DNA from 2 places in the Paenibacillus sp. B-A-8 genome. Region 1 is predicted to be linked to the other one. Evidence: a T-box and tRNA genes for the amino acid it is inferred to sense, from the RefSeq annotation. Region 1 holds a T-box; the other holds one or more tRNA genes.
The links. A T-box is a leader RNA that pairs with one kind of tRNA and senses whether it is charged. The one in region 1 lies ahead of ACN6MV_RS27660 (glutamine--tRNA ligase/YqeY domain fusion protein), so its partner is inferred to be a tRNA-Gln.

Region 1 (7,407 bases):
TCTCATCACCAACTGCTACAAGTACATCATTTTCTCTGAGTATGACATGCGGACCTGGGGAGATTGTTACGTTCGCCCCTCGGCGAAGCGCTATAATAGTAGCCCCTGTATTCTGCCAAAATTGTAGTGTTCCAATGGTTTTACCGACCACATGTGATTGTTCATGGATTGTAATTTCTTCCGGGTGATAAGGTTTCAAATTCTTCATCCGGTCTGATGCCTCGATAATTCCAGTGAGCAGCTTCTCAAATTTGCTGTCGAGCTTCTTCTTTTCCAGCAACAATTGCTGTAGATCCTCTTTCAGTGAATAAACTGATTTCAAATAATTATTTCTAGTGATATACTCATACGCCTTTTGATCAGAGATGACAATAATCTCTTTCCCCTGCGAGACAAATACTATATTCTCATCCTTCAATAATCCCATAGCTTTACGGATCGTCTCAGGAGAAACATGGTACTGGCCTGCTAATAGAGAACGCCCCGAAAGCTTACTCTGTACGGGGAATTCCCCGCTTACAATTCTTTGTGCAATATCAAGGGCTATAGACTTATAACCGGATATTTCCTGCATGGACATTGTCGATCTCCTTACTTTGGCGTGAATTATGAATTATAAACATGCTCCAGTATACCTTTTTTCATTCACCAAATAAAGATGTCCTGCCTTATACAAACATTTGATAGACCAAAAATAAATTTAACGATACAACCAGTCCGGAGATAAGCCAGCCGAGAGCAGCTGTCATCTTACGATTCACTAACCCGCCCATAATCTGACGATTGCTAGTAAACATAACCAGTGGTACCAGGGCAAATGCAATCCCAAAGGATAAGACCACCTGACTGATAACGAGTGCCTTCGTTGGATTTACACCAAAACCGATGATCGCCAATGGCGGAATAATCGTAATCGCACGGCGTAAGTACAGATTAATTCTTTTGTTGATAAAGCCTTGCATCACCACATCACCAGCCATAGTGCCTACAGAAGAGCTCGATAGTCCCGCGATAAGTAGTCCTAAGCCAAACGAAATCGCCGTTACAGGTCCAGCCAAGTGACTAAATTGCTGAAACGCGACATCCAGGTCCTCAACTACAAGACCATTTTTGAAAAACAATGCCGCGGAGACAATGACCATCGCCAGATTAACCGCACCTGCAATAATCATCGCAATAATAATATCTATGAATTCCAATTTAAAAATTTGTTTTTTCTCCGCTTCATTCACCCCTACGATGCGGTTCTGAGTAAGTGATGAATGTAGATAAATGGCGTGTGGCATCACGGTTGCGCCTAGAATTCCTGCAGCCAAAAGGATGCTGTCGACCCCTTCAAACTTAGGTGTAAACATGCCTACAGCAACCGCACCCATATCCGGTTTAGCTACAATAACTTGAAAGGCGAAGGCTAAAACGACAATAAGAATCATTGCAGCAATTCCGGCTTCAAGTGAGCGGTATCCCCTACGCTGAAGCTCTAAGATAGCAAAAGAACCCACGGCAGTGATCATTGCTGCAGGCAGCATAGGGATATCAAACAATAAATAAAGTCCTAATGCTGCCCCGATAAACTCCGCCAGATCCGTAGCTATTATTACCAGTTCACTTTGAATCCATAAGAAGATCGATACACTCTTCGGGAAACGATCATGAGCGATCTCCGGAAGGTTCTTCCCTGTAGCAATACCAAGCTTAGCGGACAACGCCTGAATAAGAACAGCCATTAAGTTCGAGGCTACAATGACCCATAATAAGAGATAGCCATATTTTGAACCCGCCGTAATGTTGGTGGCAAAATTACCTGGATCCAGATAAGCAACCGCAGCGATAAACGCTGGACCTAAGAAAGGCAGTAATCTTCTAATTCCTTTGGTCTCCCCGTTAAGAACGGCTTGCGCTGAAATCGAGTTTTTATGTTGTTTTATATGTGGTTGTTCTATATGTGGTGTTTCCACTAAAGTTTGTTCTAGCATGTCAGCTCCTCCTCTTGCCCAAAAAAAAGTTGTCTATATACACGAAAGTTTCCTCTGTGCAACTTATATTTAAAGTATATGCTCATTTCTGAAAAATGTAAATATGTTTCATTAGGAATTTTCATACGCTTGTACACTTCTGATCGACAAAAAAAACCGGACAACATCAGGAATTACCCGATCTTTGCCCGGCTTAAGCCAATTACTCCGCATTGCTTATGGTGTGAGACTTTGAATATCTCTTCTCATTTGTTCATTCTGCGTTTTCAGCTCATTCAATTCTTTCTGAAGCTCCTGATAATCAGGTGACGCTTGCTTTCTCGACCCATGCCCGTGTCCATGCTTCCCGCCCAGTCCAAACATCATAAATATCATCATTAAAGGGCAGATCAATGTAATTAACCAAGACCAATTCATAGCTTTTACCTCCTAGAAATTCTTTATGACCTCTATATCATAAAGAATACTTGTGGAGAAAGGATGTGCTGTGAATTACGAATTCTTCTTCCATGTATCCTTCAGCGGTACAATCCGGTTCAGTACCAGCTTATCTGCTGTCGTATGCTTCTTATCCACACAAAAGAATCCATGGCGGATGAATTGATATTTATCTTCTGGAAGTGCACTATTCATGGAAGGCTCCAGCAAACAATCCTTCAGAATCATTAAAGAATCTGGATTAAGATACGCGTCCCAGCGCTCATCGTCTTCTTTAGGACCGTCATTCTCTTTTAGCAGCCGCTCATATAGATGAACTTCCGCCTTGATTGCGTGTTCTGCCGATACCCAGTGGATGGTCGCTTTGACCTTACGTTCATTAAATCCACTTCCACTCTTCGTTCTCGGATCATAGGTACAGCGAAGCTCCATCACTTCTCCGGTTGCTTCGTCCTTGATCACCTCATTGCACTTAATGAAGTAGGCACCTTTTAACCTTACCTCATTCCCTATAGTCAGCCTGTGATAACCTTTAGGCGGCTCCTCCATGAAATCCTCTTGTTCAATATAAAGCGTACGTGAAAAAGGAACCTCTCTATCCCCAAGCGTCTTATCTTCACTGTTATTCTCAATCGTAAGCCATTCGCTTTGATTCTCGGGATAGTTAGTAATAACCACCTTTAGCGGCTTTAGAACAGCCATTACGCTAGGTGCCTTCGCCTTCAAATCTTGTCTAAGCGAATGCTCTAACATGGCTATATCTACAATGGTGCTATGTCGGACAAATCCGATTTCTTTCACAAAATTCCGAATACTCTCCGGCGTAAAACCTCTTCTCCGAAGTCCGCGAAGCGTGGGAAGCCTTGGATCATCCCAACCATCCACATAATGTCCTGCAACCAATTGTCTAATGTACCGTTTGCTAGTAACGACACCAGTGATGTTTACGCGTCCAAACTCCCTTTGCTTTGGAGCTTCGGGGGTATCCAGCTCATTTAGTACCCACTCATACAGGGGCCGATGATCCTTAAACTCAATGGAGCATAGGGAATGCGTAATCCCTTCGATCGCATCTTGTATAGGATGTGCAAAATCGTACATCGGATAGACGCACCAATCGTTGCCTGTTCTATAATGTTCCGCATGGATAATTCTATAAATCACCGGATCACGCAAGTTGATATTCGGTGAGCGCATATCTATTTTGGCGCGTAATACTCTGGCACCCGTAGGATAAACGCCATCCCTCATCTCTGCGAATAACTTCATATTTTCTTCCACAGAACGCTCCCGATAGGGACTGTTCCTTCCCGGCTCTGTAAGCGTCCCTCTATATGCTGTCACCTCTTCAGGTGATAAATCGCAGACATAGGCTTTTCCTTTTCGGATTAGCTTTACTGCGCTATTGTAAATTTTTTCTGAATAGTCTGATCCATAGAAAATATGGTCCGGTGAGTAGCCCATCCATTCAATATCTTCGATGATGGCATTTACATATTCCAGATCCTCTTTTAAAGGATTCGTGTCATCGAAACGCAAGTGGAACTTTCCGCCATACTTTTTTGCAGTTGTATAATTCGTGTCAATGGCATACGCACTGCCAATATGCAAATATCCGTTAGGTTCCGGTGGAAATCTGGTGCAAATGTCTGTGCTGTAAGTTTCAGCCTCAAGCTCTTCTTGAATAAATCTGTCAATGTAACTTTCTGCCACTACTTCTGATGGCTTATTCATTGTTGTTACCTCCTGTATATTAGCGATATCCGCCTTGTTTATCTGCAAAATAAAAAGAACCTCACCTCCAAGACTTATGGTCTTGGGGACGAAATTCTCGCGGTACCACCCCAGGTTCATTAATATGTCGCCATATTAATCTCATCAAGTACGGCAATGCATCTTTCGCAGTGCTTATACTCTAGCTCTATAACAGGAGCTCCCGTCATACCATCCCCGTCACCCGGTTCCGACATGCCGCTCAGAGGCTTGTTTCGATAAAATCCTCCTTACCCCGTTCTCATCATCCAGGGCTCTCTGTGAAGGAATGATTTTATTTACTCTTCTCGTCATCGCGTTTAATTATTTTGTATAGGATACCAAATAGATGGTCCTGTGTAAATGGTGTGCTTTCTCTTCTGTCCGCTTACGATCTATTCCTCGCTCAGAGCTGTTATCAGTTCCAGCACCACTTCATTATCCGGCTCTACGGTCAAAGCTCTACGCGCGTATTCCAGTGCAGCCCCTTCAGCTCCAAGCTCATAGTTACAAATCGCCATGCTATAGAGCACCGATGCTAATGGTTCTTCCGCATTGGCATGCATAGACCGCTCTAAGTAGACTAACGCCTCCTCGAACTTATCCATTTCATACAGCAATAAACCAGCGTCCAGTGAGAGGTCATAGCTCTGTTCCATCGGATAATAACCTGTCCACATGAGCTGAATCCCTCGCTGAAGATCCAGCATTTCTTCATCACTGGCATCCGGCAGCAGCTCCGAGATCTGTTCAGCACTATGGATAAACCATTCTGCATCATACCCACCTAAGCGCCAAAAAGCCAAAATCTGCTGAAGCCCCATCGTATCTACTTGCTGATCCATCCATTCCTTCATACTGAAGAAATCATCCGGGCCAAAACGCTCTATAAACCGTTTGTAACCTAACCGAGTGTTCGCATAGCTCATCGGCGATTCCAGCATAAGAATACATCCGATGTTCAAGTTTTTATAATGATGAGAGGTAAATAAGGAATGCGCTCCTTGTTGCTCCAACGTATGCTGAATCGCATGATAGTTCGCTGTTAAGGAGAAGCTACCATGATGAATTAGCATAGGCGGCTCCGCAAATTCCCAATTCTCTATTCGGTGATCGCCCTTATCCGCTGTAAGGAGTACAAACCCTCCTGTAGATAACTTAGCTAGCCTCTCCAAACAAGTAAGCCCCACCACTGGAAACAGAATATGCGAATCCTCCAGCTTCTGCTGATAGAGCTTTATAACATCGTGATAGGGATAAGTTTCCGCTTCGTAATCAGCCGCACGACGATAATGATATTGCGGGATAATTGTACCGAGTACCTCTGAGGGGTTATCCGAATCTGCATCCTCAGAATACTGAATCGACATCTCACATTCAAATATTTTACCTTCATCCACATAAATTAATTCCTGCGGGATACTGTCAAAAAAATAATTCGCCACAAGCAGCAGCGGCTGCTGTAAATCACCAGGTTTGATGCTGAGCTTAGCGTGCACTAAATGCAGTTCAGTATCCTGTACAGCATCAAAACGTGCAAAATCCAGTATACCCTGCTCTACGAATGGAAGTAAGCTTGGGTGCTGCTGCCAGCTGGTTATATTTTTTACGGGTAAATCACTCATCACATAACGAAAAGGAGGAAGTGGAGTCCCCGCATAATCTATGATTTCGCATAGCTTCTTAAGGATATGGAACGCTAACCGCCCTGCTCCCGCTCCCAATTCCAGTATAGTGACTGTTTCAGAGAGATGTCCTTGTCCAGCCCGATCTTGCAGGAATCCGAAGATCATTTCCGCATATGCAGTCGCAATCATAGGATTACTCGTAATATACTGCGGAACCTGATCATTATTCCAAGCCTTTAAACCCTTTTCTTCATAATAAGCCCGCTGTAATTCCCAAATGGGTGCTTCACTGAAGCGATAGTGCTGCCCTTCGTTACCTGTCATCTATTTCTTAACCTGCTCTCTGTATATCTTGTTAGAACACCTATGTTACTGTTACTTATTCCGCTCTCAATGTGCGTGACCTGAAAAGAACGTATTCAGCCTCTGCCGGAATGGAAACAGAAAATGACAATAATCCCGCTTTAGAGGTTAACGAATCAGGTCCTTTTAACGTTTGGTAGTAAGAATTCCCTTTGCTGTCCACACTCACCAGCTCCAGTTCCGCGTTCCCTTTAGGGATGACGAAGCCAGAGGTATTTTGCACACCTAAGGTTATTTTGTATTCTTTCCCGGATGGAGTCTGTGTCAGCGTACAGGGATATAAAGGATATGGATGTGCTGTTGTTTCCACTGGGTAAGGAGCAAGCGCTCGATCTGCCTCAGGCTTCGCCCATTCCTCCCCTTTTCTCGCACCAATGCCAAGGGTTAGTTTATTCACGTTATTGAATTGGGTTTCCCAGCGAAATGTCTTTAAACCCTCTAGGATAGGAGATGCTGGAACAAATAGGATTCCATCCTTGATCTCCGGGGCAATCCCTAATGAATCTTCTGTCTCCCCATTAAATTCTGCCTCTAGCTGTCCTGCTTTAATCTTCCCAACCGACCGGTCAAGTAGTGAAACCGTAACACTATTCGTTAGTGCGTCATAGAGCAAATCTGCACCAATCGCACTCGAAAAAGCCCGAATCGGCACCATTAATTTACCTGATTTAAAATAAGGAGCGAGTTTACCCGGAAAAAGGACGTAATACCCCCCGTATGACAGTGGCATTACCTGAGTCCCTAACTGGACAGCCGCCGACACCGATGTAGGTGTAACCGCTGAACCTGCGGCGAACATGATCACTAACAGACCGATGATATAAGCTCTTATTTTTCCTAGTCGTTGTAAGGACTCCTTAACATGATTCATCTTAAACCCCTCTCCCTCTCTGCTCCGTTTAGATCCTCAATCTATATAAGTAATAATCAATGATCCCTTGGCGCATGTCAACTTGTTCCACTTTTGTTATTCATCATAAAAGACAGGATTCTGCATATATTTCCATTGAGTTATTTAGAATCAAGAAAGGAGTGCGATGGATGACCGATGCTGGACAGGATTCACCAAGAAAGACAAATATCCCCCAGCCCATTCGAAGCGATGGCGCAGGGGGATTAGATAAAGGACCGCGTGATATTATGCGGGATTTGGAGAATCCGGATATGTTTGTCCCTCCCGTGACCGATGCCGGTCTTGTCCCCAATTTAAAATTCTCTTTCTCCGATGCGCATATGCAGCTTAACCATGG
Region 2 (7,407 bases), 110 kb from region 1:
AAGAAGATTTATTGTCATTCATAATGAGTTGCCAGTTGAGTGGCAGCGCTTCGTTTGTGCGCATGAATTAGGACATGATCGACTTCATAAGGGGATTAACCGCTTTTTTCTAGAGGAAAGCTCCTACTTCTCTCCTGGGAAGCTTGAACGTCAAGCTAATGTCTTTGCTGTAAAGCTACTATCCACAGGTAGCAATCCTGAGCAAGAAGAATCATGGAAAAGTTATTATTTACGAATTGGTATTCCACCAGAAGTTCAATTTCTTTTGGAAGAATGATAGAACATATGTTATATCAATACATGCGTATTATTAAATCAATACATAACAAAAAAAGCTCTTACCGAAGTAAGGGCTTCTAAGAGCGATTAAGCTGAGTATCGGGATGACACGATTTGAACATGCGACCCCCTGGTCCCAAACCAGGTGCTCTACCAAGCTGAGCTACATCCCGTTACTATAAAATTATGGAGCGGGTGATGGGAATCGAACCCACGCTATCAGCTTGGAAGGCTGAAGTTCTACCATTGAACTACACCCGCAAAGGTGAAAAATCGGGATGACACGATTTGAACATGCGACCCCCTGGTCCCAAACCAGGTGCTCTACCAAGCTGAGCTACATCCCGTTATAATGCTATGATTGCTTAATAAAAAAATGGCGCGCCCTGAGAGATTCGAACTCCCGGCCTTTTGATTCGTAGTCAAACGCTCTATCCAGCTGAGCTAAGGGCGCAAAAATTATGGAGCGGAAGACGGGAATCGAACCCGCGACCCTCGCCTTGGCAAGGCGATGCTCTACCGCTGAGCCACTTCCGCAAAATATGGTGCGCGTGAAGGGACTTGAACCCCCACGTCGTGAAACGCCAGATCCTAAGTCTGGTGCGTCTGCCATTCCGCCACACGCGCATGTAATAATAAAAGTGAGCCATGAAGGACTCGAACCTTCGACACCCTGATTAAAAGTCAGGTGCTCTACCAACTGAGCTAATGGCTCGCACTTGGCTGGGGATATAGGATTCGAACCTATGAGTGACGGAGTCAAAGTCCGTTGCCTTACCGCTTGGCTAATCCCCATTGATGCTACCTCTATGTTGCCCATAATCTCTCAGGAAGATTATGGTGGAGGCTGAGGGGATCGAACCCCCGACCCTCTGCTTGTAAGGCAGATGCTCTCCCAGCTGAGCTAAGCCTCCATATCTATGGGACCCTCTAAGGGTAAGTACAAGTAAAAGTTGGTGACCCGTATGGGATTCGAACCCATGTTACCTCCGTGAAAGGGAGGTGTCTTAACCCCTTGACCAACGGGCCTTGCAAATCTGTGGAGCTCTCAACCGGATTCGAACCGGTGACCTCTTCCTTACCATGGAAGCACTCTACCTGCTGAGCTATGAGAGCATGGCTCCCCGAACAGGACTCGAACCTGTGACAACTCGATTAACAGTCGAGTGCTCTACCAACTGAGCTATCAGGGAATATCCGCTTGGCAACGTCCTACTCTCCCAGGACCCTTCGGTCCAAGTACCATCGGCGCTGGAGGGCTTAACGGTCGTGTTCGGGATGGGTACGCGTGGAACCCCTCCGCTATCGCCACCAAACGGGCATTACAGCGTAATGCTCAGGCTTAATCGCCTGAAAACTGAATCCGAATTGAATTTGCGTTCTAAGTATAGGATAAGCCCTCGACCGATTAGTATTGGTCAGCTCCATGCATTACTGCACTTCCACCTCCAACCTATCTACCTCGTCGTCTTCAAGGGGTCTTACTAATTGGGAAATCTCATCTTGAGGGGGGCTTCACGCTTAGATGCTTTCAGCGCTTATCCCGTCCGTACGTAGCTACCCAGCCATGCTTCTGGCGAAACAACTGGTGCACCAGCGGTACGTCCATCCCGGTCCTCTCGTACTAAGGACAGCTCCTCTCAAATTTCCTGCGCCCACGACAGATAGGGACCGAACTGTCTCACGACGTTCTGAACCCAGCTCGCGTACCGCTTTAATGGGCGAACAGCCCAACCCTTGGGACCTACTTCAGCCCCAGGATGCGATGAGCCGACATCGAGGTGCCAAACCTCCCCGTCGATGTGGACTCTTGGGGGAGATAAGCCTGTTATCCCCAGGGTAGCTTTTATCCGTTGAGCGATGGCCCTTCCATGCGGTACCACCGGATCACTAAGTCCGACTTTCGTCCCTGCTCGACTTGTAGGTCTCGCAGTCAAGCTCCCTTATGCCTTTGCACTCTTCGAATGATTTCCAACCATTCTGAGGGAACCTTGGAACGCCTCCGTTACTCTTTAGGAGGCGACCGCCCCAGTCAAACTGCCCGCCTGACACGGTCCCCGTACCCGATTAGGGCACTAGGTTAGAACCTAGATACGATCAGGGTGGTATCCCAACGGCGCCTCCACCGAAGCTTGCGCTCCGATTTCTACGGCTCCCACCTATCCTGTACAGATCGTACCCAAATTCAATATCAAGCTGCAGTAAAGCTCCATGGGGTCTTTCCGTCTTGTCGCGGGTAACCTGCATCTTCACAGGTATTAAAATTTCACCGGATCTCTCGTTGAGACAGCGCCCAAGTCGTTACGCCATTCGTGCGGGTCAGAATTTACCTGACAAGGAATTTCGCTACCTTAGGACCGTTATAGTTACGGCCGCCGTTTACTGGGGCTTCGGTTCATAGCTTCGGGTTACCCCTAACCACTCCCCTTAACCTTCCAGCACCGGGCAGGCGTCAGCCCGTATACTTCGCCTTGCGGCTTCGCACAGACCTGTGTTTTTGCTAAACAGTCGCTTGGGCCTTTTCACTGCGGCCCCCTCGTGCTATTCACACTACCGGGGCACCCCTTCTCCCGAAGTTACGGGGTCATTTTGCCGAGTTCCTTAACGAGAGTTCTTCCGCGCGCCTTAGAATTCTCTTCTCGCCTACCTGTGTCGGTTTGCGGTACGGGCACCTTCTCCTGGCTAGAGGCTTTTCTTGGCAGTGTGAGATCATGACCTTCGCTACTACAATTTTCGCTCCCCATCACAGCCCAGCCTTAACGATGTGCGGATTTGCCTACACATCAGCCTCACTGCTTAGACGGACATATCCATCAGTCCGCGTCACTACCCTCCTGCGTCACCCCATCGCTCATAGCGGATTACGGTGGTACAGTAATTTCAAACTGTTGTCCTTCGACTACGCCTTTCGGCCTCGCCTTAGGTCCCGACTTACCCTGAGCGGACGAGCCTTCCTCAGGAAACCTTGGGCTTTCGGCGGATCAGATTCTCACTGATCTTTTCGTTACTCATACCGGCATTCTCACTTGTATGCTGTCCAGCGCTCCTTACGGTACACCTTCAACCCACATACAACGCTCCCCTACCCCAGATACATACATATCTAGCCATAGCTTCGGTGGTGTGTTTAGCCCCGTTACATTTTCGGCGCAGAGTCACTCGACCAGTGAGCTATTACGCACTCTTTCAATGGTGGCTGCTTCTAAGCCAACATCCTGGTTGTCTGTGCAACTCCACATCCTTTCCCACTTAACACACACTTGGGGACCTTAGCTGATGGTCTGGGCTGTTTCCCTTTTGACAATGGATCTTAGCACTCACTGTCTGACTCCCGGCAATAAGTATATGGCATTCGGAGTTTGACTGAGCTTGGTAATCCTTGCGGACCCCGCACCCAATCAGTGCTCTACCTCCACTACTCTTATACCGAGGCTAGCCCTAAAGCTATTTCGGGGAGAACCAGCTATCTCCGAGTTCGATTGGAATTTCTCCGCTACCCCCACCTCATCCCCGCACTTTTCAACGTGCGTGGGTTCGGGCCTCCAGTGCGTGTTACCGCACCTTCACCCTGGACAGGGGTAGATCACACGGTTTCGGGTCTACGTCCACATACTAAATCGCCCTATTCAGACTCGCTTTCGCTGCGGCTCCGTCTTCTCGACTTAACCTTGCATGTTAAACGTAACTCGCCGGTTCATTCTACAAAAGGCACGCCATCACCCATTAATAGGGCTCTGACTTTTTGTAAGCACACGGTTTCAGGTTCTATTTCACTCCCCTTCCGGGGTGCTTTTCACCTTTCCCTCACGGTACTGTTTCACTATCGGTCGCCAGGTAGTATTTAGCCTTAGCAGATGGTCCTGCTGGATTCATACGGGGTTTCACGTGCCCCGCACTACTCGGGATCCGTCTCGGAGAGAACACAGTTTAGGTTACAGGGCTTTTACCTCTATCGCGGGCCTTTCCAGACCTCTTCACCTACCATATTCCTTTGTAACTCCATGTGAGACGTCCCACAACCCCTAAGAGCAAGCTCTTAGGTTTAGGCTGTTCCGCGTTCGCTCGCCGCTACTGACGGAATCACTATTGTTTTCTCTTCCTCAGGGTACTTAGATGTTTCAGTTCCCCTGGTCTGCCTCTACATACCCTATGTATTCAGGTATGAGTAACTGCGAATTACCACAGCTGGGTTTCCCCATTCGGACACCCCCGGATCAAAGCTTGCTTACAGCTCCCCGAGGCAGTTTCGTTGTTCGCCACGTCCTTCGTCGGCTCCTGGCGCCTAGGCATCCTCCGTGTGCTCTTATTAGCTTAACCTTGATTTTTCCTAAGAAAAATCTCACTAATAACATTTACTTGTTTGCACAAGTTGCTAAAAGATGTTCTAAAACGCAAATTCGTTTCGGTATCCAGTTTTCAAGGATCAATGTTAAAGAAAGTATTGAATTTAAAAATTATGGTGGAGCCAAGCGGGATCGAACCGCTGACCTCCTGCTTGCAAGGCAGGCGCTCTCCCAGCTGAGCTATGGCCCCATAAAGGGATATAAGTTATATGGTGGGCCTTGGTGGACTCGAACCACCGACCTCACCCTTATCAGAGGTGCGCTCTAACCAACTGAGCTAAAAGCCCATATAACATATATAATATTGTGAATCAACCAAAGTGGTTGTTCGCTTGGCGGCGTCCTACTCTCCCAGGACCCTTCGGTCCAAGTACCATCGGCGCTGGAGGGCTTAACGGTCGTGTTCGGGATGGGTACGTGTGGAACCCCTCCGCTATCGCCACCAAACGCATATGAAAGAGACTTGCTCTTTCAAAACTGAACACGAGTGAGTGTTTGAACCCGAGGGTTCTATTATGGAAGTTTAACTTCCGATTTGAATGTCTTCATTGCAGAAGACGATTCTCCATAGAAAGGAGGTGATCCAGCCGCACCTTCCGATACGGCTACCTTGTTACGACTTCACCCCAATCATCTACCCCACCTTCGGCGGCTGGCTCCCTTGCGGGTTACCCCACCGACTTCGGGTGTTGTAAACTCTCGTGGTGTGACGGGCGGTGTGTACAAGACCCGGGAACGTATTCACCGCGGCATGCTGATCCGCGATTACTAGCAATTCCGACTTCATGCAGGCGAGTTGCAGCCTGCAATCCGAACTGAGACCGGCTTTGATGGGATTGGCTCCACCTCACGGCTTCGCTTCCCGTTGTACCGGCCATTGTAGTACGTGTGTAGCCCAGGTCATAAGGGGCATGATGATTTGACGTCATCCCCACCTTCCTCCGGTTTGTCACCGGCAGTCACTCTAGAGTGCCCAACATTACTTGCTGGCAACTAAAGTTAAGGGTTGCGCTCGTTGCGGGACTTAACCCAACATCTCACGACACGAGCTGACGACAACCATGCACCACCTGTCTCCTCTGTCCCGAAGGCCGCTGCTATCTCTAGCAGATTCAGAGGGATGTCAAGACCTGGTAAGGTTCTTCGCGTTGCTTCGAATTAAACCACATACTCCACTGCTTGTGCGGGTCCCCGTCAATTCCTTTGAGTTTCAGTCTTGCGACCGTACTCCCCAGGCGGAGTGCTTACTGTGTTAACTTCGGCACCAAGGGTATCGAAACCCCTAACACCTAGCACTCATCGTTTACGGCGTGGACTACCAGGGTATCTAATCCTGTTTGCTCCCCACGCTTTCGCGCCTCAGCGTCAGTTACAGCCCAGAAAGTCGCCTTCGCCACTGGTGTTCCTCCACATATCTACGCATTTCACCGCTACACGTGGAATTCCACTTTCCTCTTCTGTACTCAAGTCACCCAGTTTCCAGTGCGACCTCAGGTTGAGCCCAAGGTTTAAACACCAGACTTAAATGACCGCCTGCGCGCGCTTTACGCCCAATAATTCCGGACAACGCTTGCCCCCTACGTATTACCGCGGCTGCTGGCACGTAGTTAGCCGGGGCTTTCTTCTCAGGTACCGTCACTCCGGTAGCAGTTACTCTACCGGACGTTCTTCCCTGGCAACAGAGCTTTACGATCCGAAAACCTTCATCACTCACGCGGCGTTGCTCCGTCAGACTTTCGTCCATTGCGGAAGATTCCCTACTGCTGCCTCCCGTAGGAGTCTGGGCCGTGTCTCAGTCCCAGTGTGGCCGTTCACCCTCTCAGGTCGGCTACGCATCGTCGCCTTGGTGGGCCGTTACCCCACCAACTAGCTAATGCGCCGCAGGCCCATCCCTCAGTGACAGATTGCTCCGTCTTTCATTCTTTCTTCAGGAGAAAAAAGAAATTATCCGGTATTAGCTACCGTTTCCGGTAGTTATCCCAGTCTAAGGGGCAGGTTGCCTACGTGTTACTCACCCGTCCGCCGCTAAGTCATTTTGAAAGCAAGCTTTCAAAATGACTCCGCTCGACTTGCATGTATTAGGCACGCCGCCAGCGTTCGTCCTGAGCCAGGATCAAACTCTCCAATTAGTATTGAAAAGAGCGATATGCTCATTTTGAAACATCTGACGAGAAAATTAATTCTCTAATTTTGGATTTCACTTTCGTGATTTCCCACTCACTCGTTGTTCAGTTTTCAAAGATCAATGTCTCTCATTTCGTCGTCGTTGTTTGTCAGCGGCGACCTTTATAATATATCACAGTGTTCCGTTGTTTGGCAAGTCTTTTTTTTGAAAAAGTTTTTTTCATTTTTTCTTGCCTTCCGCTTCCCTTTTACACAAGCAAAAGGAGCGCGAGATATAATTTATCATGAGCACTCCTTTTTAGTCAAGCTATTTTATTAAAAAATCTTAAATCCATATAAAACTCTTGCATTTACCACCTATCCTCAGTGTTTATACTGAGATGAACGTCCGCCCCACGCATACTTGGAAAGCTCTTTCTGAGGAGCAAAACGAGCATACATCCGAAATACAGTCTTATATCTATTGGCGATGGCATGCCTGATATTTTGGTCCAAGCGCTGATCACTTAAATCTAACAGCATCTCATCGAGTTCTTTCCGCAAAACATAATCCAGTTCCTTGCATTCTTTTTCGTTAAACAACATTCCCAACATATGCTTGGCCTCCTTCATGAAGTTGCAAGTAACACATTCACTAAAACCATAAACCCCTTGTACATAA

Region 2: it has a tRNA-Gln gene. The T-box ahead of ACN6MV_RS27660 (glutamine--tRNA ligase/YqeY domain fusion protein) is inferred to sense a tRNA for this amino acid. The anticodon was not compared.

The regions. Positions count from the first base shown of each region.
Region 1 is NZ_CP183882.1:6,128,394-6,135,800, forward strand. It holds gene ACN6MV_RS27645 (TrkA C-terminal domain-containing protein) at 1-580, opposite strand, end outside; gene ACN6MV_RS27650 (Nramp family divalent metal transporter) at 669-1,976, opposite strand; gene ACN6MV_RS27655 (DUF2933 domain-containing protein) at 2,193-2,393, opposite strand; gene ACN6MV_RS27660 (glutamine--tRNA ligase/YqeY domain fusion protein) at 2,469-4,148, opposite strand; T-box leader at 4,230-4,490, opposite strand; gene ACN6MV_RS27665 (tetratricopeptide repeat protein) at 4,562-6,118, opposite strand; gene ACN6MV_RS27670 (copper amine oxidase N-terminal domain-containing protein) at 6,174-7,028, opposite strand; partial or broken gene ACN6MV_RS27675 (oxalate decarboxylase family bicupin) at 7,199-7,407, shown strand, end outside.
Region 2 is NZ_CP183882.1:6,234,844-6,242,250, forward strand. It holds gene ACN6MV_RS28135 (ImmA/IrrE family metallo-endopeptidase) at 1-277, shown strand, start outside; tRNA gene ACN6MV_RS28140 (tRNA-Pro) at 379-452, opposite strand; tRNA gene ACN6MV_RS28145 (tRNA-Gly) at 467-540, opposite strand; tRNA gene ACN6MV_RS28150 (tRNA-Pro) at 553-626, opposite strand; tRNA gene ACN6MV_RS28155 (tRNA-Arg) at 657-733, opposite strand; tRNA gene ACN6MV_RS28160 (tRNA-Gly) at 742-816, opposite strand; tRNA gene ACN6MV_RS28165 (tRNA-Leu) at 823-906, opposite strand; tRNA gene ACN6MV_RS28170 (tRNA-Lys) at 922-994, opposite strand; tRNA gene ACN6MV_RS28175 (tRNA-Gln) at 1,000-1,074, opposite strand; tRNA gene ACN6MV_RS28180 (tRNA-Val) at 1,118-1,193, opposite strand; tRNA gene ACN6MV_RS28185 (tRNA-Glu) at 1,234-1,308, opposite strand; tRNA gene ACN6MV_RS28190 (tRNA-Thr) at 1,320-1,395, opposite strand; tRNA gene ACN6MV_RS28195 (tRNA-Asn) at 1,397-1,472, opposite strand; rRNA gene rrf (5S ribosomal RNA) at 1,479-1,595, opposite strand; rRNA gene ACN6MV_RS28205 (23S ribosomal RNA) at 1,668-4,596, opposite strand; tRNA gene ACN6MV_RS28210 (tRNA-Ala) at 4,737-4,812, opposite strand; tRNA gene ACN6MV_RS28215 (tRNA-Ile) at 4,833-4,909, opposite strand; rRNA gene rrf (5S ribosomal RNA) at 4,953-5,069, opposite strand; rRNA gene ACN6MV_RS28225 (16S ribosomal RNA) at 5,194-6,751, opposite strand; gene ACN6MV_RS28230 (hypothetical protein) at 7,110-7,340, opposite strand.